2 regions of the Cupriavidus sp. USMAA2-4 genome follow, and region 2 is predicted to be linked to the other one. Evidence: predicted binding sites of a transcription regulator. Region 2 holds the regulator's gene; the other holds the start of a gene.
What was found. Region 2 encodes NrdR, which represses ribonucleotide reductase genes. Its sites were predicted from a motif close to CACNANATNTNGTG; they were not measured.

Region 1 (9,083 bases), 570 kb from region 2:
CTTCAGGCCGCGCAGCCAGGCATGCTTGTAGGTGTCGTCCAGCTTCTTGCCCGATGCGCCGGCCATGTAGATGTTCAGCGACTGGGCCTGGTCGATCCACTTCTGGCGACGGCTGGCCGCTTCCACCAGCCAGCTCGGCTCCACCTCGAAGGCCGTCGCATAGATATCGCGCAGGTCCTGCGGGATGCGGTCGATGCGGGCCAGCGAGCCGTCGAAGTACTTCAGGTCGGCGACCATCACCTCGTCCCACAGGCCGCGTGCCTTCAGGTCGCGCACCAGGTAGTCGTTGACCACGGTGAACTCGCCCGACAGGTTCGACTTGACGTACAGGTTCTGGAAGGTCGGCTCGATACAGGCCGACACGCCGATGATGTTCGAGATGGTGGCCGTCGGCGCGATCGCGATGCAGTTCGAGTTGCGCATGCCGTGCTGCTTGATGCGCGCGCGCAGGCTGTCCCAGTCCATGGTCGAGGACAGGTCCACGTCGAGGTAGCCGCCGCGCTCCTCGCCCAGCAGCTTGAGCGAGTCCTGCGGCAGGATGCCGCGATCCCACAGCGAGCCGTCGTAGCTGCTGTAGCGGCCGCGCTCTTCGGCCAGTTCGGTCGAGGCCTGGTACGCGTAGTAGCACACCGCTTCCATCGAGGTGTCGGCGAACTGCACCGCGGCGTCGCTGGCATAGGGCAAGCGCAGCACGTGCAGGCAGTCCTGGAAGCCCATGATGCCCATGCCGACCGGACGATGGCGCAGGTTGGAATTGCGCGCCTTGTCCACCGCGTAGTAGTTGATGTCGATCACGTTGTCGAGCATGCGCATCGCGGTGCGGATGGTCTTCTGCAGCTTGGCGTGGTCGAGCACGTAGCTGCCGTCGGCCTGCTGCTTCAGGTGCGCCACCAGGTTGACCGAGCCGAGGTTGCAGACCGCGATCTCGCTCTCATTGGTGTTCAGCGTGATCTCGGTGCACAGGTTGGAGCTGTGCACCACGCCCACGTGCTGCTGCGGGCTGCGGATGTTGCAGGGATCCTTGAAGGTGATCCACGGATGGCCGGTCTCGAACAGCATGCCCAGCATCTTGCGCCACAGCTGCACCGCCGGGATCTTCTTGAACAGCTTCAGCTCGCCGCTGGCGGCCTTGGCCTCGTAGCCCAGGTAGGCCTGCTCGAAGGCCTTGCCGACCTTGTCGTGCAGGTCCGGGCAGGTCGACGGCGAGAACAGCGTCCATTCCGCGTTCTCCATCACGCGCTTCATGAACAGGTCGGGAATCCAGTTCGCCGTGTTCATGTCGTGCGTGCGGCGGCGGTCGTCGCCGGTGTTCTTGCGCAGTTCGAGGAATTCCTCGATGTCGAGGTGCCACGTCTCCAGGTAGGCGCACACCGCGCCCTTGCGCTTGCCGCCCTGGTTGACCGCCACCGCGGTGTCGTTGACCACCTTCAGGAACGGCACCACGCCCTGCGACTTGCCGTTGGTGCCCTTGATGTGCGAGCCGAGCGCGCGCACATTGGTCCAGTCGTTGCCCAGGCCGCCGGCGAACTTCGACAGCAGCGCGTTCTCCTTCAGTGCCTCGTAGATGCCTTCCAGGTCGTCCGACACGGTGGTCAGGTAGCACGAGGACAGCTGCGAGCGCTGGGTGCCCGAGTTGAACAGCGTCGGCGTCGACGACATGAAGTCGAACGAGGACAGCAGCTGGTAGAACTCGATGGCACGCGCCTCGCGGTCGGCCTCGTTCAGCGCCAGGCCCATGGCCACGCGCATGAAGAAGGCCTGCGGCATCTCGATGCGCACTTCATCGATGTGCAGGAAGTAGCGGTCGTACAGCGTCTGCAGGCCGAGGTAGTTGAACTGGAAGTCGCGCGAGGCGTCGAGCGCCGCGCCCAGGCGGGCCAGGTCGAAGGTGGCCAGCTTCTCGTCGAGCAGTTCGGCCTGGATGCCGCGCGCGATGAACTTCGGGAAGTACTCGGCGTAGCGCGTCGCCATCTCGGCCTGGGTCACCTCGGCGCCGAGGATTTCCTTGCGGATGGTGTGCAGCAGGATGCGGGCGGTGACCTGGCTGTAGTCCGGGTCCTTCTCGATCAGGGTACGCGCGGCCAGGATGGCCGAGTCGTAGACCTGGCTCATCGGCACGCCGTCATACAGGTTCTTCAGCGTTTCCCGCAGGATCGGCTCGGCACTGACGCTCTGGCCGAGGCCGCTGCAGGCGTTGTCGATCAGCGCATGCAGCGCGGCCAGGTCCAGCGGCCTGCTCTGGCCGCCGTCGGTGACGTTGACCGTCACGCCGCCCTGCTGCACGCGGGCCACCGCCTGGGCGCTGGCCTGGGCGCGCTCCTGCGTGCGCTTCTCGCGGTAGAGCACGTAGGCACGGGCCACCTCGTGTTCGCCCGAGCGCATCAGCGCCAGCTCGACGTGGTCCTGCACATCCTCGATATGGAAGGTACCGCCGTTCGGACGGCTGCGCAGCAGCGCGCGCACCACGCCCTGCGTCAGCTGCTCGACCAGCTCGCGCACGCGCGCGGAAGCGGCGCCCTGCCCGCCGTTGACGGCGAGGAAGGCCTTGGTCATGGCCACCGTGATCTTGCTGGGCTCGAATGCCACCACGGCGCCGTTGCGCCGGATGATCTTGTGATCCTGGTAGCCGCTGTTAGCGGCGGCAGTCGACTGCTGGGGCGCTGCAGCGCCGGCGGGATTGGCCACGCCGGCTGTGATTTCGTTCTGGGCCGTCTGCATGAAGCACTCCTGTTTCCCGGGGTGAAAACGACAGAGTCCCCAGCAAATGCGCACTGAACAATCCCACCGCCGGCACGGGGCCGGAACGGCAAGCGGCTTGCTACATCTGCAGGGGACTCGAAAGACTGGACGCCCGGTGTCCCGGGCCGCCGGCCGCGCGATGCCTGCATCGCGACGGCTGCGTCCCCTGGGTCACATCCAGGCGAGCACGCTGCCCGACCACTAGATATAGTGGCCGGATCAGAAAACTGGACTAAGTATAGTGAAACGACACGCGTTGACCAGTCTTGACAACTTAGTTTTTGCCGAGCGGTGCCGGCCTTGCGCGCTGCCGCATGGCCGCCAGGCCGCATAGCGCAAGGCTTGGGCGCCGCATGGTGCGGGGGCGCATATTGTAGAGAAATTTTTTCGATTGGCCGACGGCAGCCGATAGCCACAAGCACCGTCAGGATTCACTTGCCAGCCGGCCTCACCGTGCGGTAAGGCAGCAGCGCCGGCGCCAGGCCAGCCTCGCCGGCCAGCCGGTCCCAGTCGAAGTGCGGGCCCGGATCGGTCTTCCGTCCGGGCGCGATGTCGCTGTGACCGGCCAGCGCGCCCACCGAGGGGTAGGCTGCCAGCAGCTCCCGCACCAGGGCGGCCACCGTGTCGTACTGGGCGGCCGTGAACGGCAGGTCGTCGCAGCCCTCGATCTCGATGCCGATGGAGAAATCGTTGCAACGCTCCCGGCCGAAGAAATCGGACAGGCCGGCATGCCAGGCGCGCGCATTGCAGGAGACGAACTGGATCAGCTCGCCATCGCGCGCAACCAGGAAGTGGGCCGACACGCGCACGTCGTGGATGGTGGCGAAGAAGGGATGGCGGGTGGCGTCGAGCCGGTTCTGGAAGAAGGCCTCGATGTCGCCGCTGCCGAACTGCCCGGGCGGCAGGCTGATGTTGTGCAGCACCACCAGCCCGACCGGCATGCCGGCGGGACGCTCGTCGAAATTCGGCGAGTCCACGCGGCGCGCCGCCGCCACCCAGCCGTCGGCGCCGGGACGCAATGCGGGCCGCAGGTACCTGGAACGCCGCTCAGCCATCGTGCCTCCCTGTGGCCAGCGGGTCGGTGCATCCCGATATCTCGGTGCCCTCGATGCCGTCCGCCGCATCTAGGGCCTCGCCCGCTTCCTCGCGCCCGTCGCCGCGGATGCCGAGTTGCTGGATGCGGTAGCGCAGCTGGCGGAAGCTCAGGCCCAGCAGCGGCGCCGCCGCCGTGCGGTTGAAGCCGGTCTGCTGCAGCGCCTGCAGGATCAGGCTGCGCTCCAGCGCCTCCAGCCGCGCCGGCAGGTCGATCGGGAAGACCACGGGCGCGCCGATCGCGCCGATCGCATCGTCGGCCAGCACGACCGACGCGGACGCGGTCGGCACCGGCACCGGCTCCGGTGCCGCCGGCAGTCCGGTGGGCAGGGCGACGGGCGCCAGCGCGGGCGCTGCCACCGGCGCCCACAGCGCGCCGCCCGGCCACGGCGCATAGTAGGCCGCGGGCGCGGCGGGCGGCGCCAGCAGGCCGGGGCGCTCCGTGCCTGCCTCCAGCGGCCCGAGATCGGCCACGTCGATGTGCTCGCCCTCGGCGAAGGCGTAGGCCCGCTCCAGCAGATTCTCCAATTCGCGCACGTTGCCGGGAAAGCGGTAGGCCGACAGCCGCTCGAGCGCCGCCGGCGACAGCCGCTTGGCGCGCGGGTCGCCGTAGCGGCCGGCCAGGTGGGCGAGAATGGCCCGCGCCAGCACCGGCACGTCTTCCGCGCGCTCGCGCAGCGTGGGCATGCGCAGTTCCAGCACGTTGAGGCGGTAGTAGAGATCCTGGCGGAACTGGCCCGCCGCCACCATGGCGGCCAGGTCCTTGTGGCTGGCGCAGACCACCCGCACGTCGACGAGATCCTCGCGGCTGGCGCCGATCTTGCGCACACGCCGCTCCTGCAGCGCACGCAGCAGCTTGACCTGCATCGCCAGCGGCAGGTCGGCCACCTCGTCGAGCATCAGCGTGCCGCCGTTGGCGGCATGGAAGAAGCCGCCGCGTTCGCTGTCGGCCCCGGTGAAGGCGCCCTTGACGTAGCCGAAGAACTCCGACTCCATCAGCGTCTCCGGAATGGCCCCGCAGTTGACTGCCACGAACGGATGCGCCGCGCGCGCGCTGATGGCGTGGATGGCGCGCGCGGCACGCTCCTTGCCGCTGCCGGATTCGCCGCTGATCACGATGGGCGCCATGCTGCGCGCCAGCCGGGCCAGCGCGCGCCGCACCTCCTGCATGGCCGCCGAATGGCCCGGCAGCAGGTCGGCGGCCCGGTTGGCGGCATCGCCCGCCGACACCTCCGCGCCGTCGCGCTGCTGCCGGCCGAGCGCGTTCAGGATCAGGTTGCGCAACTGCTCCAGCGAGACCGGCTTGGCGATGTAGTCGAAAGCACCGGCCTTCAGTGCCTCGACCGCATTGTCGGCGCTGCCGTAGGCCGTCAGCACGGCCACCGGCACGCGCTCGGGCGCGCTCGACAGCTGCCGCACGATCTCGATGCCGAGCCCGTCGCCCAGCCGCATGTCCGTCAGCACCAGGCTGTAGTGCCCGCGGGCCAGCTTTTCGCGCGCCTCGGCCAGCGAGCCGGCCAGCACCACGTCATGGCCCATGCGGCGGATCGAGATGTCGAGCAGTTCGCGCAGATCGGCTTCGTCGTCGATGACGAGGATGGGATCGGGGCCGGAAGGTCGGAACGGCATGGGCGGCGTGCGGTGGAGTGGGCGCTGGGTCGCGTGGTCGGTCTGGACGGGAGGCTCGGCCGGCCTCAGGTGCCGCCGGTCTCCGGCGTGTCGATGCGCAAGGTCAGCACGAAGGCCTTGGACGGCAGTGTATCGCGCGCGGCCGGCGCCAGCATCCCCGTGCGCTCGAGCAGCGCCTCCAGCGAAATGGTGCCGTAGCGCACCTGGGCATCGTTGGCGCCGCACAGCTCGCGCGCCATGAACAATCCCAGGCCGGTACCCTGGGCATTGCTGGTGAAGAAGGGCTCGAACAGGCTGCGCTGGTGCTCGCGCGAGACCTCGCTGCCATCGTTCCAGACGATCAGCTCGGCATGGTGCTGGTCCAGCGCATGCGCCAGCAGGCGGATCGCGCCGGGCCGGCGGCTGCAGTAGCGCCAGGCGTTGTCGAGCAGGTTGCCGACCACCTGTTGCAGCTGCGACGGCTCGAAGATGACCGGCCTGGCCACATCGACCGTCAGGCGGATGGCATTGGCATTGACTTCATGGCCGGGGCCCGCAGGCGGCGCCGCGCCGGCCACCGCCTCGGCGCGCGCCGAGCGCGAGCGCATCTCCGCGCGCCAGCGCGCCACGATTTCCGGCAGCGCCTTGTTCAGGTCCACGGCACTGCGCTCGGTACGCGGGCGGCGCGACATCTGCAGCACGTCCGAGACCACCTGGTCGAGCCGCCGCACGTTGTCGCTGATGATGCGCAGCAGGCGCGCGTCGACGTCGCCCTCGGCCCGCGCGCCGCGCCGTCCGGAGTCCGCCAGCAGCTCGCTGGCCTGGCTGATCGCCGCCAGCGGATTGCGGATCTGATGCGCCACGCTGGCCACCAGCCGTCCCATCGCGGCCAGCTTCTCCTGCTGGACCTGCTCGGCGATGCGCTCCCAGCTCTCGATATGCACCAGCACGGTGTCGCGCATCTCGCTGCGCAGCAGGGCTTCGTCCTCGGGACTCCAGGACATCGCCTCGTTCTGCGCGATGGCCAGGCGCAGGCGCGCAGCCGCCTCGGGCGACATCTCGTTCCAGGCCGCCGTGCGCATCGACGATGCCGAGCCCAGGGTGTGCGTCGACAGGGACGCGGCGAAGGTGGAGCGCAGGCCGGCCACGCCCGGCAGCAGGAAACGCAGGCGCAGGCGGGTGTGCAGGATGGGCCCGCCGCCCGAGGAAGGCCGCAGCGGCAGGGGCAGCAACTGCAGGATGCGCGGCGCGTCGTCGCGGCTGCGCAGCCAGTCGCGCAGCATTTCCGCCAGCGGCTGCAGCCGCGGGATGCGGCGCAGGTCGAACAGGATGGCTTCGCGCTGTGCGCCCGCCGCGCGCGGATCGCCGCCGCGCTCGGCGGGCTGCACGCCGAGCAGCACCACGGCGGCCGGATTGGCCGCTACCACGGCACCATTGGCGCGCAGCAGCATCACGCCGTCCTGCATGTCGTTGACCATCAGCCGGTTGACCAGCTGCTGCAGCCGCAGCTCGCGCTCGCGCGCCAGGGCCAGCTGCTCCTGTGCCAGCTGGCGGTTGGCCAGCAGGTACATCAGCAGCGCCGCGATCATGAACACCAGCCCGTAGAGGCCGGCGCCAAGCAGCGCGGGCGCGGTCTGGCGCGCCACCAGCGTCTGCATCATCGGCTCGCCCAGCACCGTCAGCGCCGACACCGCGGCGGCGAACAGCGCGAACGGCAGGCTGGTCAGCGCACCGGCCTCCAGCGCCGGCAGCAGGAAGATCATGGCCAGCCCGTCACCATGGCGCCCCAGGGCGTGGAACAGCAGCGCCAGCAGCAGCAGGTCGGCCAGCACCTGCAAGCGCACGCGGAAATGAAAGCGGCGGCGCCACAGCGCGGCGGCAGCCATCGCCAGCGCCAGCGCGAGGTAGGACAGCACCAGGCGCATCGGGCTGGCCCAGGTCCACGGCGCCTCCGGCAGGGCCTGCAGCATCTCGCCGCGCTGGGAGGGCAGCCAGATGTAGCCGAGCAGCAGCAGCCCGACGGCCAGACGCGTCCAGCAGAAGTAGTGCAGCAGGCGCCAGTGGAATTCCGGCGGCTCGGCCTGCTGCCAAGTCTGCAGCATGGCATGCAGCACGCCGGCTGGCGGCGCGGCGGGCTGCCGGGTCTTCATGCGGGCGGGCCGCTGTCGTCCGGCAGGTGGCTGCGCCGGCAATAGTGCAGGCCACGATAGGCGATCGCCTCGCTGCGCGGCAGGTGCACCCCGCAGCTCGCGCACGGCACCATCGCCTCGCTGGCACTGCCGTCATCGGGGGAGGGCCTGGCCGAGCGCGCCGCCCGGCGCTCCGCGCGCAGGCGTTCCTCGGCGCGGTTGCGCAGCCACCAGAACATGCCCAGCACCACAGCCAGGAGAAGGAAGATGCGTGCCATGCCGGGCCTCAGACGCGATGCAGGATCACTTCGATGACGAAGCGGCTGCCGACGTAGGCCAGCAGCAGGATGCCGAAGGAGGCGATCACCCAGCGCAGCGCGGCGCGCCCGCGCCAGCCGTAGAAGCGCCGGCCGATCAGGATGCCGCAGAACATGCCCCAGGACAGCAGGGCGAAGACCGTCTTGTGGTCGAGCCGGAAGGCCCGCCCGAACAGTTGCTCGGAGAACAGCAGGCCCGAGGCAATGGTCAGCGTCAGCAGCACGAAGCCGGCGCCGATCAGGCGGAACAGCAGCTTCTCCAGCGTCAGCAGCGGCGGCAGCAGGTCCAGCCAGCGGCCGAGCCAGCGCGGCTCGCCCGCGCCCCCGCCCACCGGACGGTTGAAGCCGTGCAGGCGGCGCTCGGCCAGCAGCATCAGGAAAGCATGGAAGGCGGCCAGGGTGAACAGCCCATAAGCCACGTTGGCGATGATGAAATGCAGCTTGAACAGCGGCTTGGCCGCATAGCCGAGGATCTGCGAGCCGGGAAAGACCAGCGGCATCAGGCTGGCCAGCAGGGCCACCGGGATCACGATCAGGCCGAGCCCGGCCAGCGAGAAGAAGAAACTCTCGATCCAGTAGATGCCCACGCCCAGCCAGAGCATGGCCGACAGCGCGTAGGCGAAGCCGAACATCATGTGGTCGGCGGGAAAGATGGTCTCGTGCAGCAGCAGGCCGTGGCTGGCCAGGGCCCCCACCATCAGCAGGTGCCACCAGGGCGGCTGCGCCTCTCCCGCGCCGGATGCGCCCGCCATCAGCAGGGCCGAGCCGCCACCGCCCTGGGCCAGGGCGGCCAGCTGGGCATGACGCGCCGCCCAGCCGTGATAGGCCAGGCCGCAATAGAGAAGTGCCGTCAAGGCATACAGTACAATGGCCATTTGCACAGTTTACCCTAGCGCCCTGTACTGGTGGCGCCGCGGTAACGCCGCGCCCGGGCGCCAAACCTCCCCCTTTTCTGCCATGCTGGACAATCTCACTCAACGCTTGGCGCGGGTCGTCAAGACCATGCGCGGCGAGGCTCGCCTGACCGAGGCCAATACCGCCGAAATGCTGCGCGAAGTGCGCCTCGCCATGCTCGAGGCCGACGTCGCCCTGCCAGTTGTGCGCGAGTTCATCGCGCGCGTGAAGGAAAAGGCCATGGGCGAGGAGGTGGTCTCCAGCCTCACGCCGGGCCAGGCCCTGGTCGGGGTGGTGCAGCGCG
Region 2 (9,083 bases):
TCGTCGACCGCCTGCATGGCAAGCGGGTAGCCGCCGCAGTCGGTCATGGTCCCGTCCGGGACGGTCGGGTCGCTGCCTTGCGCGCTGCCGCTCAGGCGAACCAGCAGGGCGTCGCTCGCGCCCGTGGCGCGCCGCCCGCAGGAAAGTGCCTGGCCGATCGCCGGCTGGCCGCAGTCGTCGCGCCCGCTGAGCACCGGCGGCGCGCCGGGTGGCAGCGCGGGGGCGTCGGCCGGACGCCAGCCGGCGTGGCGGACCAGGTGCGCCACGGCTGCCAGCGCGCGCTGGCCGCGTTCCTCGAGCAGGATGCGGTCCACCGCCAGCCGGTAGGCGGCCTGCAGCGCCTGGAAAGTGACGGCGGCCAGGCCCATCACCAGCAGGCCGAGTACCAGTCCGACCAGCAGCTCGACCAGCGACAGGCCGCGATATTGCCCGGTCCGCATGCCGTGCCCGCCGTGGTGGCGGCGCGCAGCGGGAGCCGGCGACGTCCGCGACCTGGCTTGGGAGTTTCGGCGGGCGCCGCCGGTCACGGGCGGCTCCACAGCACGAGCGCCATATCCTGCGGCGCCAGGCCGGCGCGGGCCAGCCGCGCGACCGCCAGCCGGCGCCCGGCAGCGCAGCCGAGGCTGTCGAGGCGGTCGCAGGAGCGCAGCGCCAGTACGCCCGCGCCCTGGAGCGGGGGGAGTGCCCGCTCCGGCGCGTCGGCTTCGATCAGCTCGACCGCGGCGCGGGTGGCGGCGCCGAAGGCCTCGGCATGGCGCAAGGCCTGCAGTGCATGCGGCGAGAGCCCGGCGAGCGGCAGCATGGCCATGATGGCCAGGGCAAGCGCAGCCAGGCTTTCAGTCAGGACGTATCCGGGCCGCTTGCGTGGGTGCCGGCGGCATGGCAAGCGGCGCGCATGCGCGCCGGGGTGCGCTGGGGGCACCAGGTGGCGACGGCCGCGGCGGCCGGCCATCCCGCTGCGCCGGAACAGGCCTGCCCGGCCGCTGCGGATGGGGCGATAGCGATGGCCGGCGCCGTCGGTGCCGCCGGGACAGTGGGTGCGGATGGGAGCAGGACCTGGCATGGCAGCCTCCGTCGATCTGGTTACCGGTCAGCATAGGGACTGGCTGCCGGACCGACGTGTCGGCCTGTCACGAGTTGGCGTCATCATGTTGCGCCCGCCGGCCTGTCGCCGAGGACCAGGATGCGATGGAGGCATGCCGGCAAGACCTGCCCCGGGTCGGCCGGTACACTACCCGGCATCCGCCACTTCAAGAACCTGGGCAGCGCCGGCAGCTACTCCCATGTCACGCATGGCGTGAACCGCAACTGCGTCAGCGCGGGCACGAGGTCAACACCTGCGCCGACGCCAGCCTGCCGGGCTGAAGCATCAACACCAGCCACGAGCCGGCGCTGGCGACGGCAGTCAGAAGCGTGAAGCGAAAGGATTGAAGGGAGGCGGCGCTCAGGCCTTGCGGGCCGGGCTGGCGGAAATCTCTTCCAGCACTTCGCGGAATTCCGACACGTCCTCGAAGCTCCGGTAGACCGAGGCAAAGCGGATGTAGGCGATCTTGTCCAGCTTGCGCAGCTCGCGCATCACCAGTTCGCCGACCTGGCTGCTGAGCAGTTCCTTCTGGCCCAGCGACAGCAGTTTTTCCTCGATGCGGGTGATGGCATCGTCGATGGCCTCGGCCGAGACCGGGCGCTTGCGCAGCGCGGTGCGCATGGAGTCCTTGAGCTTGGCGCGGACGTAGTCCTCGCGCGAGCCGTTCTTCTTGACGATGGCGGGGAAGAACAGTTCGATGCGCTCGTAGGTGGTGAAGCGGCGGTCGCAGGATTCGCAGCGCCGGCGGCGGCGCACGGTGTCGCCCTCTTCGGACATGCGGGTGTCAAGCACCTGCGTGTTGGAATGACCGCAGAAGGGACATTTCATGCCTGACCACCTTGGGATGTATGGAGCGGCTGCGCCGGCCGTATTGTGATTCTGTCATGGCGCGCCCGCCTTGACGAGGGGGCGGGCGGGCATGCCGGCTGCCGGCATGCCCGAGCCTGGCACCGCCCGGGCGGGCGGCGGGGCAGGCGGTCTTAATGCCTCAACCGTAGACCGGGAAGCGCTTGGTCAGCGCGGCGACCTGCTCGCGCACGCGCGCGATATTGGCCTCGTCGTGCGGGTTGTCCAGCACGTCGGCGATCAGGTTGGCGACCTGGCGGGCTTCTTCTTCCTTGAAGCCGCGGGTGGTCATGGCCGGCGAGCCCAGGCGGATGCCCGAGGTGACGAAGGGCTTTTCCGGGTCGTTGGGGATGGCGTTCTTGTTGACGGTGATGTGCGCGTCGCCGAGGATCTTCTCGGCTTCCTTGCCGGTGATCTGCTTGGCGCGCAGGTCGACCAGCATCACGTGGCTCTCGGTGCGGCCGGAGACGATGCGCAGGCCGCGCGCGATCAGGGTCTCGGCCAGCACAGCGGCGTTCTTCACCACCTGTTGCTGGTAGGCCTTGAACTCGGGCGCCAGTGCTTCCTTGAAGGCCACGGCCTTGCCGGCGATCACGTGCATCAGCGGGCCGCCCTGGATGCCGGGGAAGATGGCCGAGTTGATGGCCTTCTCGTGCTCGGCCTTCATCAGGATCACGCCGCCGCGCGGGCCGCGCAGGCTCTTGTGCGTGGTGGTGGTGACGAAGTCGGCATGCGGCACCGGGTTCGGATAGACGCCGGCGGCGATCAGGCCGGCGTAGTGGGCCATGTCGACCATGAAGTAGGCGCCGATGGACTTGGCCACGCGGGCGATGCGCTCGAAGTCGATGCGCAGGGCGAAGGCGGACGCGCCGGCGATGATCAGCTTGGGCTTCTTTTCCTGGGCCAGTTTTTCCAGTGCGTCGTAGTCGATGTCTTCCTGGGCGTTCAGGCCGTAGCTGACCACGTTGAACCACTTGCCGCTCATATTGAGGGCCATGCCGTGGGTCAGGTGACCGCCTTCGGCCAGGCTCATGCCCATGATGGTGTCGCCCGGCTTCAGCACGGCGAAGAACACGCCCTGGTTGGCCTGCGAGCCGGAATTCGGCTGCACGTTGGCGGCTTCGGCGCCAAACAGTTGCTTGACGCGGTCGATCGCCAGTTGCTCGACGACGTCGACGTACTCGCAGCCGCCGTAGTAGCGCTTGCCGGGATAGCCCTCGGCGTACTTGTTGGTCAGCTGCGAGCCCTGCGCGGCCATCACGGCCGGCGAGGTGTAGTTTTCCGAGGCGATCAGCTCGATGTGATCTTCCTGGCGCTGGTCTTCCTTCTGGATGGCGGCGAAGAGTTCCGGATCGATCTGGTCGATCGTATAGCGGCTGCGTTCGAACATGGCGGGATTCGTCTTGAAAAGGGGATCCGACTTGGCTTCGGGGGTAGGGCGCGCGGGGGAAGGCACATGCGACCTGCACCGGCCTGGTTGCGGCCGGCGCAGGGCGCACCCTGCTTCCCATTCGCTGCCCAGGCGAGCGGCAGGCGTCTGAACTTCACGCCAGAGAACTTGCGCTTCCTCGTGGTAGTGCCCACTGACTTCGCCAGTCGCGCAAGATGGAATGGTTGGCGCGAGTCTACGCGAGCCTCGGGCCGGCCGCAAGCGGCGCGGCATGGCTGTGGCGGGCAGGCCAAGGGTTTACGTCAATGTCGCGCACGGCTCCGCTACAATCGCGGCCATGACGAACTTTGTCTGGACCCTGCGCGTGTATTGGGAAGATACCGACGCGGGCGGCGTAGTGTTCTACGCCAACTACCTGAAATTCTTCGAACGCGCCCGCACCGAATGGCTGCGGTCGCTCGGCATCGGCCAGCAGGCCCTGTCCGACGAGGCCGGCGTGGTCTTCGTCGTCAGGAGCACGGCGGTGGAATACAATGCGCCCGCCCGCCTGGACGACCAGATCGAGATCCGGACCCGGATTGAACGGGTCGGGCCGGCCTCGGTCCAATTCGCCCAAGAAGCGTGGCGCGGGGAGCAGCAGCTGGCGACCGGCGCCATCCGGGTCGGCTGTGTAGATAAGTCCACATTTCGACCCGCCCCCATCCCCGCCCCCGTCCTCGCAACTATCAAGACCGCCCGATGAATCCCGTGACCGTCTCGCAAGACCTGTCCATCGTTTCGCTGGTGCTGCATGCCAGCCTGCTGGCGCAGGCCGTCATGGCGCTGCTGCTGGTGATGTCCCTGTTCTCGTGGACCTACATCTTCCGCAAGCACATGGCGCTGCGCGCCGCGCGCAGCCAGACCGAAGGCTTCGAGCGCGATTTCTGGGCCGGCGGCGACCTGCAGGCGCTGTATAACAGCGCGGTCAACAACCGCCACAACACCGGGGCGCTGGAACGCATCTTCGAGTCCGGCATGGGTGAATTCCTGAAGGCGCGCGAGCGCAGCAACGACGCCGGAGCGCTGCTCGACGCTGCCCGCCGCGCCATGCGCGCGGCCTACCAGCGCGAGATGGATGTGCTGGAATCGCATCTTCCCTTCCTGGCCTCGGTCGGCTCGGTCAGCCCCTATATCGGCCTGTTCGGCACCGTGTGGGGCATCATGAACGCCTTCCGCGGCCTGTCCAATGTGCAGCAGGCCACCCTGGCCTCGGTGGCGCCCGGCATCGCCGAAGCGCTGGTGGCCACGGCCATCGGCCTGTTTGCCGCCATTCCCGCGGTGATCGCCTACAACCGTTATGCGACCGAGATCGATCGGCTGGCAATCCGTTTCGAGAGCTTCATGGAAGAGTTCCTGAACATCCTGCAGCGCCAGACGCGCTGATCGCCAGCAAGGAGCCAAGCTATGGCAGCCATCCAGCGTCGCGGCGGCTCGCGCCGCCGCGCCAGTGCCGAGATCAACGTCGTGCCGTACATCGACGTGATGCTCGTGCTGCTCGTCATCTTCATGGTGGCCGCGCCGATCGTGAGCCCTGCCGTGGTCGACCTGCCCACGGTGGCCAACGCCACCCCGCAGCAGAAGACGCCGCCCATCGTCGTCACCGTGCACGAGGACGGTGCGTTGAGCGCGCGCGGCCAGGACAGTGCCGGCAAGGCCTTCGACCGCAAGCTCGACAAGGCCGGCCTGATCGCCTTCGTCAACCAGCGCCAGGAAGAGAATCCCGACCAGCCGGTGGTGATCGCCGCCGACCGCTCGGTACGCTACGAGGCGGTGCTGGACGTGATGTCCGAGCTGAAGGCGGATGGCGTCAAGCGTGTCGGCCTGATGGTGAAGTCCAAGTAAGGCGTCCCGCCGGGACCCACTAACGTAACCCGCCTGCCGCGAGTGTCGAAGCGTCGATGAAGAAGGCCGCCTATCCATACCAGCCGGTGCGCGAGAAGGGGACCCTGCGTTCCTTCCTGCTGGCCCTGCTGATGCACCTGCTGCTGGGGCTGGTGCTGTACTACGGCGTGCACTGGCAGAGCAGCACCCCGGTCGGCTCCGAGGCCGAATTGTGGACGGCCGCCGACCTGGCGCCCGCTCCCGCACCCACGCCGGCACCGCCACCCCCGCAGCCCGTCACGCAGCCTGCGCCGGTTGCGCCCGCGCCGTCGGCACGCCAGCAGGCCGAGGAAGAGGCCGACATCGCCCTGCAGCAGCTCAAGCGCCGGCAGGCCGAGGCCGCGGCGCGCGAAGAGGCGCGCAAGCAGGCGGAACGGCGCGAGCGCCAGGCGCGCGAGGAGGCCGAGCGCCAGGCGGCCCAGCGCAAGGAAGACGAACGCCGCAAGGCGGCCCAGCAGGCGGCCCAGCTCGCGGCCCAGCAGGAGCAGCAGCGCAAGGAGCAGCTCAAGGAACAGCAGCTCAGGGCGCAGCAGCTGAAAGAGCAGCAGCTGAAAGAGCAGCAGCTGAAAGAGCAGCAGCTCAAGCAGCAACAGCTGAAGGAACAGCAGCGCAAGGAGGCGGACGCCAAGGCGAAGGCCGACGCGGAAGCGAAGGCCCGGGCGGAAGCCGATGCCAAGGCCAAGGCGGATGCCAAGGCCAAGGCAGAGGCCAAGGCAGAAGCGAAGGCCAAGGCGGATGCCGAAGCCAAGGCCAAGGCAAAGGCCGACGCCGAGGCCAAGGCCAAGGCCGAGGCGGCCGCCAACGCCCAGCGCCGCGGCGAGCTGGCACGCCTGCAGGCCATGGCGGCCGGTGGCGGCGGCGCTGGCGGAGGCGGGGTCGGCAGCCAGGCCGGCTCCGGTGCCGGCAGTGGCGGCAAGGCCTCGCCGGGCTATGCGGATCGCGTGCGCCGCCGCGTCAAGCCGAACATCATCTTCACCGAAGACGTCGCCGGCAACCCGGCCGCCGTGGTGACGGTGCAACTGGCGCCGGATGGTTCGCTGATGTCGGCCCGCCTCAGCAAGTCGAGCGGCAATGCCGCCTGGGACAACGCCGTGCTGCGCGCGGTCGAGCGTTCGGACCCGTTGCCGCGCGATGAGAACGGCAAGGCGCCGGGCAACTTCACCATCACTTTCCGTCCCAAGGACTGAGGCAGACACGGCCCCCTATGATTTGCAACTTTGTGCAACTATCAATATCGGGGGTCTGTCCCATCGCTACCATTTCGGGTTGCCTGACGCAGCCCAACGCGAGCATGCGGTATATCGATGCCCGCGTGGTGCGCGCTACGCCGCGCCGTGCCGCCCGCCGGCCGCGCCCCATGAATCTAGATCTTGATTGAGGAGCAGCATGCGAAAGCTCTGGGCCCCCATCCTGCTGTCCGTGACGCTGGCGTTCACCGCCGGTGGCGCACAGGCGCAGCTCAATGTCGAAATCAGCGGGGTTGGCTCCAGCCAGTTCCCGGTGGCCACCGCCAACTTCCAGGGCGAGGCGCAGGCGCCGTTGAGCCTGACCGCCATCATCCGTTCCGACCTGCAGCGCAGCGGCCGCATCCGCAATGTCGATCCGTCCGGCGCCACCGTCGCCGAATCGGCGCAGGTGGACCTGGGCAGCTGGAAGACGCGCGGTGCCGATGCCTTCGTCGCCGGTACCGTGACCCCCACCGGCGGCGGCCAGTACGATGTGCGCTTCCGCCTCTACGACACCGTCAAGGGGCAGAGCCTGGGCGGGCTCGTCTTCAACGTCAACCAGGGCCAGCTGCGTGTCACCGCGCACAAGATCGCCGACTACATCTATGAGAAGCTGCTGGGCGAACGCGGCATCTTCGCCACGCGGCTGTCCTATGTTTCGCGCGTCGGCAACCGCTACCAGCTGCTGATCTCCGACTCCGACGGGCAGAGCCCGCAGGTGGCGCTGACCAGTATCGAACCGATCATCTCGCCCTCGTGGTCGCCCGACGGCCGCCGTGTCGCCTACGTTTCCTTCGAGTCGCGCAAGCCGGTGGTCTATGTGCATGACCTGGCCACGGGCCGCCGCTCCAAGGTGGCGGACTTCAAGGGCAACAACAGCGCGCCGGCGTGGTCGCCGGACGGCCAGCACCTGGCCGTGGCGCTGTCGCGCGACGGCAATACCCAGGTCTACCAGGTCAACGCGGATGGCACCGGACTCAAGCGCCTGAGCCGCAGCAGCGCCATCGACACCGAGCCGATGTACTCGCCGGACGGCCGCAGCATCTACTTCACCAGCGACCGCGGCGGCGGCCCGCAGATCTATCGCATGCCTGCCGATGGCGAATCGAGCGGGGCGGCCCAGCGCGTCACCTTCAAGGGCAGCTACAACGTCAGCCCGCGCATCTCGCCGGACGGCAAGCAACTGGCCTACATCACGCGCGCAGGCGGCTTCAAACTGCAGCTGCTGGATCTCGGCACGGGCGACGTGACCTCGCTCACCGACACCGGCAACGACGAGGCGCCGAGCTTCGCCGCCAACGGCAAGTACATTCTCTACGCCACCCGAGTCGGCGGTCGCTCGGTGCTGGCGGCGGTGTCCACTGACGGGCGTACCCGCCAGGTTCTGTCCCTCCAGTCCGGCGAAGTCCGTGAGCCGTCCTGGGGCCCATTCATGCAATAACAGGAGTGTTCTGCCATGTCCCAACTGATGACCAAGACCCTTGCCGTCGCCGCGCTGCTGGCGCTCGGCGCCTGCAGCTCGGGTGTCAAGCTCGATGACACCGCCAACGCCGGCGCCGGCAAGGGCGGTGCGACCACCGACGCGCGCGCCGTGGCGCCGGTCGACGTCTCGCGCGACGCGCTGAACGACCCGAACAGCCCGCTGGCCAAGCGCAGCGTCTACTTCGATTTCGACAGCTACTCGGTCAAGCCGGAGTACCAGGGCACGCTGACCGAGCATGCCAAGTACCTGGCGGCCCATCGTGACCGCAAGATCCTGATCCAGGGCAACACCGACGAACGCGGCACCAGCGAGTACAACCTCGCGCTGGGCCAGAAGCGCGCCGAAGCGGTGCTGCGCTCGCTGAGCTCGCTGGGCGTGCCCGACAGCCAGATGGAATCGGTCAGCCTGGGCAAGGAGAAGCCGAAGGCGACCGGCCACGACGAAGCCTCGTGGGCGGAAAACCGCCGCGCGGACATCGTCTACTGATCGGACGATCCACGCCATGAATGCACGCGTCTCCAAACTGTCCTGCCTGGCCGCGCTGTCCTGTGCCGGCCTGTTGTGCGCCACGGGCCCGGCGCACGCCGGCGTGTTCGACGATGACGAGGCGCGCCGCGCCATCGTCACCATGCGCGACCAGTTCAACGCCTTCCAGGCCACGGCTTCGCAGCGCATCGACCAGAACAGCCGCGTCCAGCTCGACATGCAGAACCAGCTCGAGAGCCTGCGCCAGGAAGTGGCGCGGCTGCGCGGGCAGAATGAGGTCTTGCAGAACCAGTTGGAGACGCTGCAGAAGCAGCAGAAGGACTACTATGCGGACCTGGATGCACGGCTGAAGAAGTTCGAGCCGCAGCAGGTGACGGTTGACGGCAGGGAAGGGCTGTCGCAGCCGACCGAGAAGCCGGAATACGACGCGGCGCTGCAGCGTTTCCAGGGCGGCGACTTCAAGGGGGCCGGCCAGGCCTTCGCCGCTTTCGCCAAGAAGTATCCGCAGAGTCCTTACCTGCCGCTGGCGCAGTACTGGCTGGGCAACTCGCTGTATGCGCAGCGCGACTACCGCGGTTCCATCAGCGTGCTGCAGAACATGGTGCAGGACAATCCTTCGCATCCCAAGGCACCGGATGCCCTGATCGT

Region 1: BKK79_RS13675 (ribonucleoside-diphosphate reductase subunit alpha) is a predicted target of NrdR. The motif match lies at 2,939-2,952, and genes of this name have one in related genera.

The regions. Positions count from the first base shown of each region.
Region 1 covers NZ_CP017748.1:3,085,258-3,094,340, reverse strand. The annotation lists gene BKK79_RS13675 (ribonucleoside-diphosphate reductase subunit alpha) at 1-2,718, opposite strand, end outside; gene ampD (1,6-anhydro-N-acetylmuramyl-L-alanine amidase AmpD) at 3,171-3,794, opposite strand; gene BKK79_RS13665 (sigma-54-dependent transcriptional regulator) at 3,787-5,460, opposite strand; gene BKK79_RS13660 (sensor histidine kinase) at 5,526-7,589, opposite strand; gene BKK79_RS13655 (PP0621 family protein) at 7,586-7,846, opposite strand; gene BKK79_RS13650 (cytochrome C assembly family protein) at 7,855-8,760, opposite strand; gene ffh (signal recognition particle protein) at 8,843-9,083, shown strand, end outside.
Region 2 covers NZ_CP017748.1:3,651,763-3,660,845, forward strand. The annotation lists gene BKK79_RS16215 (PilW family protein) at 1-440, opposite strand, end outside; gene BKK79_RS16220 (hypothetical protein) at 524-1,063, opposite strand; gene nrdR (transcriptional regulator NrdR) at 1,445-1,912, opposite strand; gene glyA (serine hydroxymethyltransferase) at 2,073-3,320, opposite strand; ZMP/ZTP riboswitch at 3,440-3,540, opposite strand; gene ybgC (tol-pal system-associated acyl-CoA thioesterase) at 3,658-4,062, shown strand; gene tolQ (protein TolQ) at 4,059-4,742, shown strand; gene tolR (protein TolR) at 4,764-5,201, shown strand; gene tolA (cell envelope integrity protein TolA) at 5,258-6,427, shown strand; gene tolB (Tol-Pal system beta propeller repeat protein TolB) at 6,627-7,907, shown strand; gene pal (peptidoglycan-associated lipoprotein Pal) at 7,923-8,435, shown strand; gene ybgF (tol-pal system protein YbgF) at 8,452-9,083, shown strand, end outside.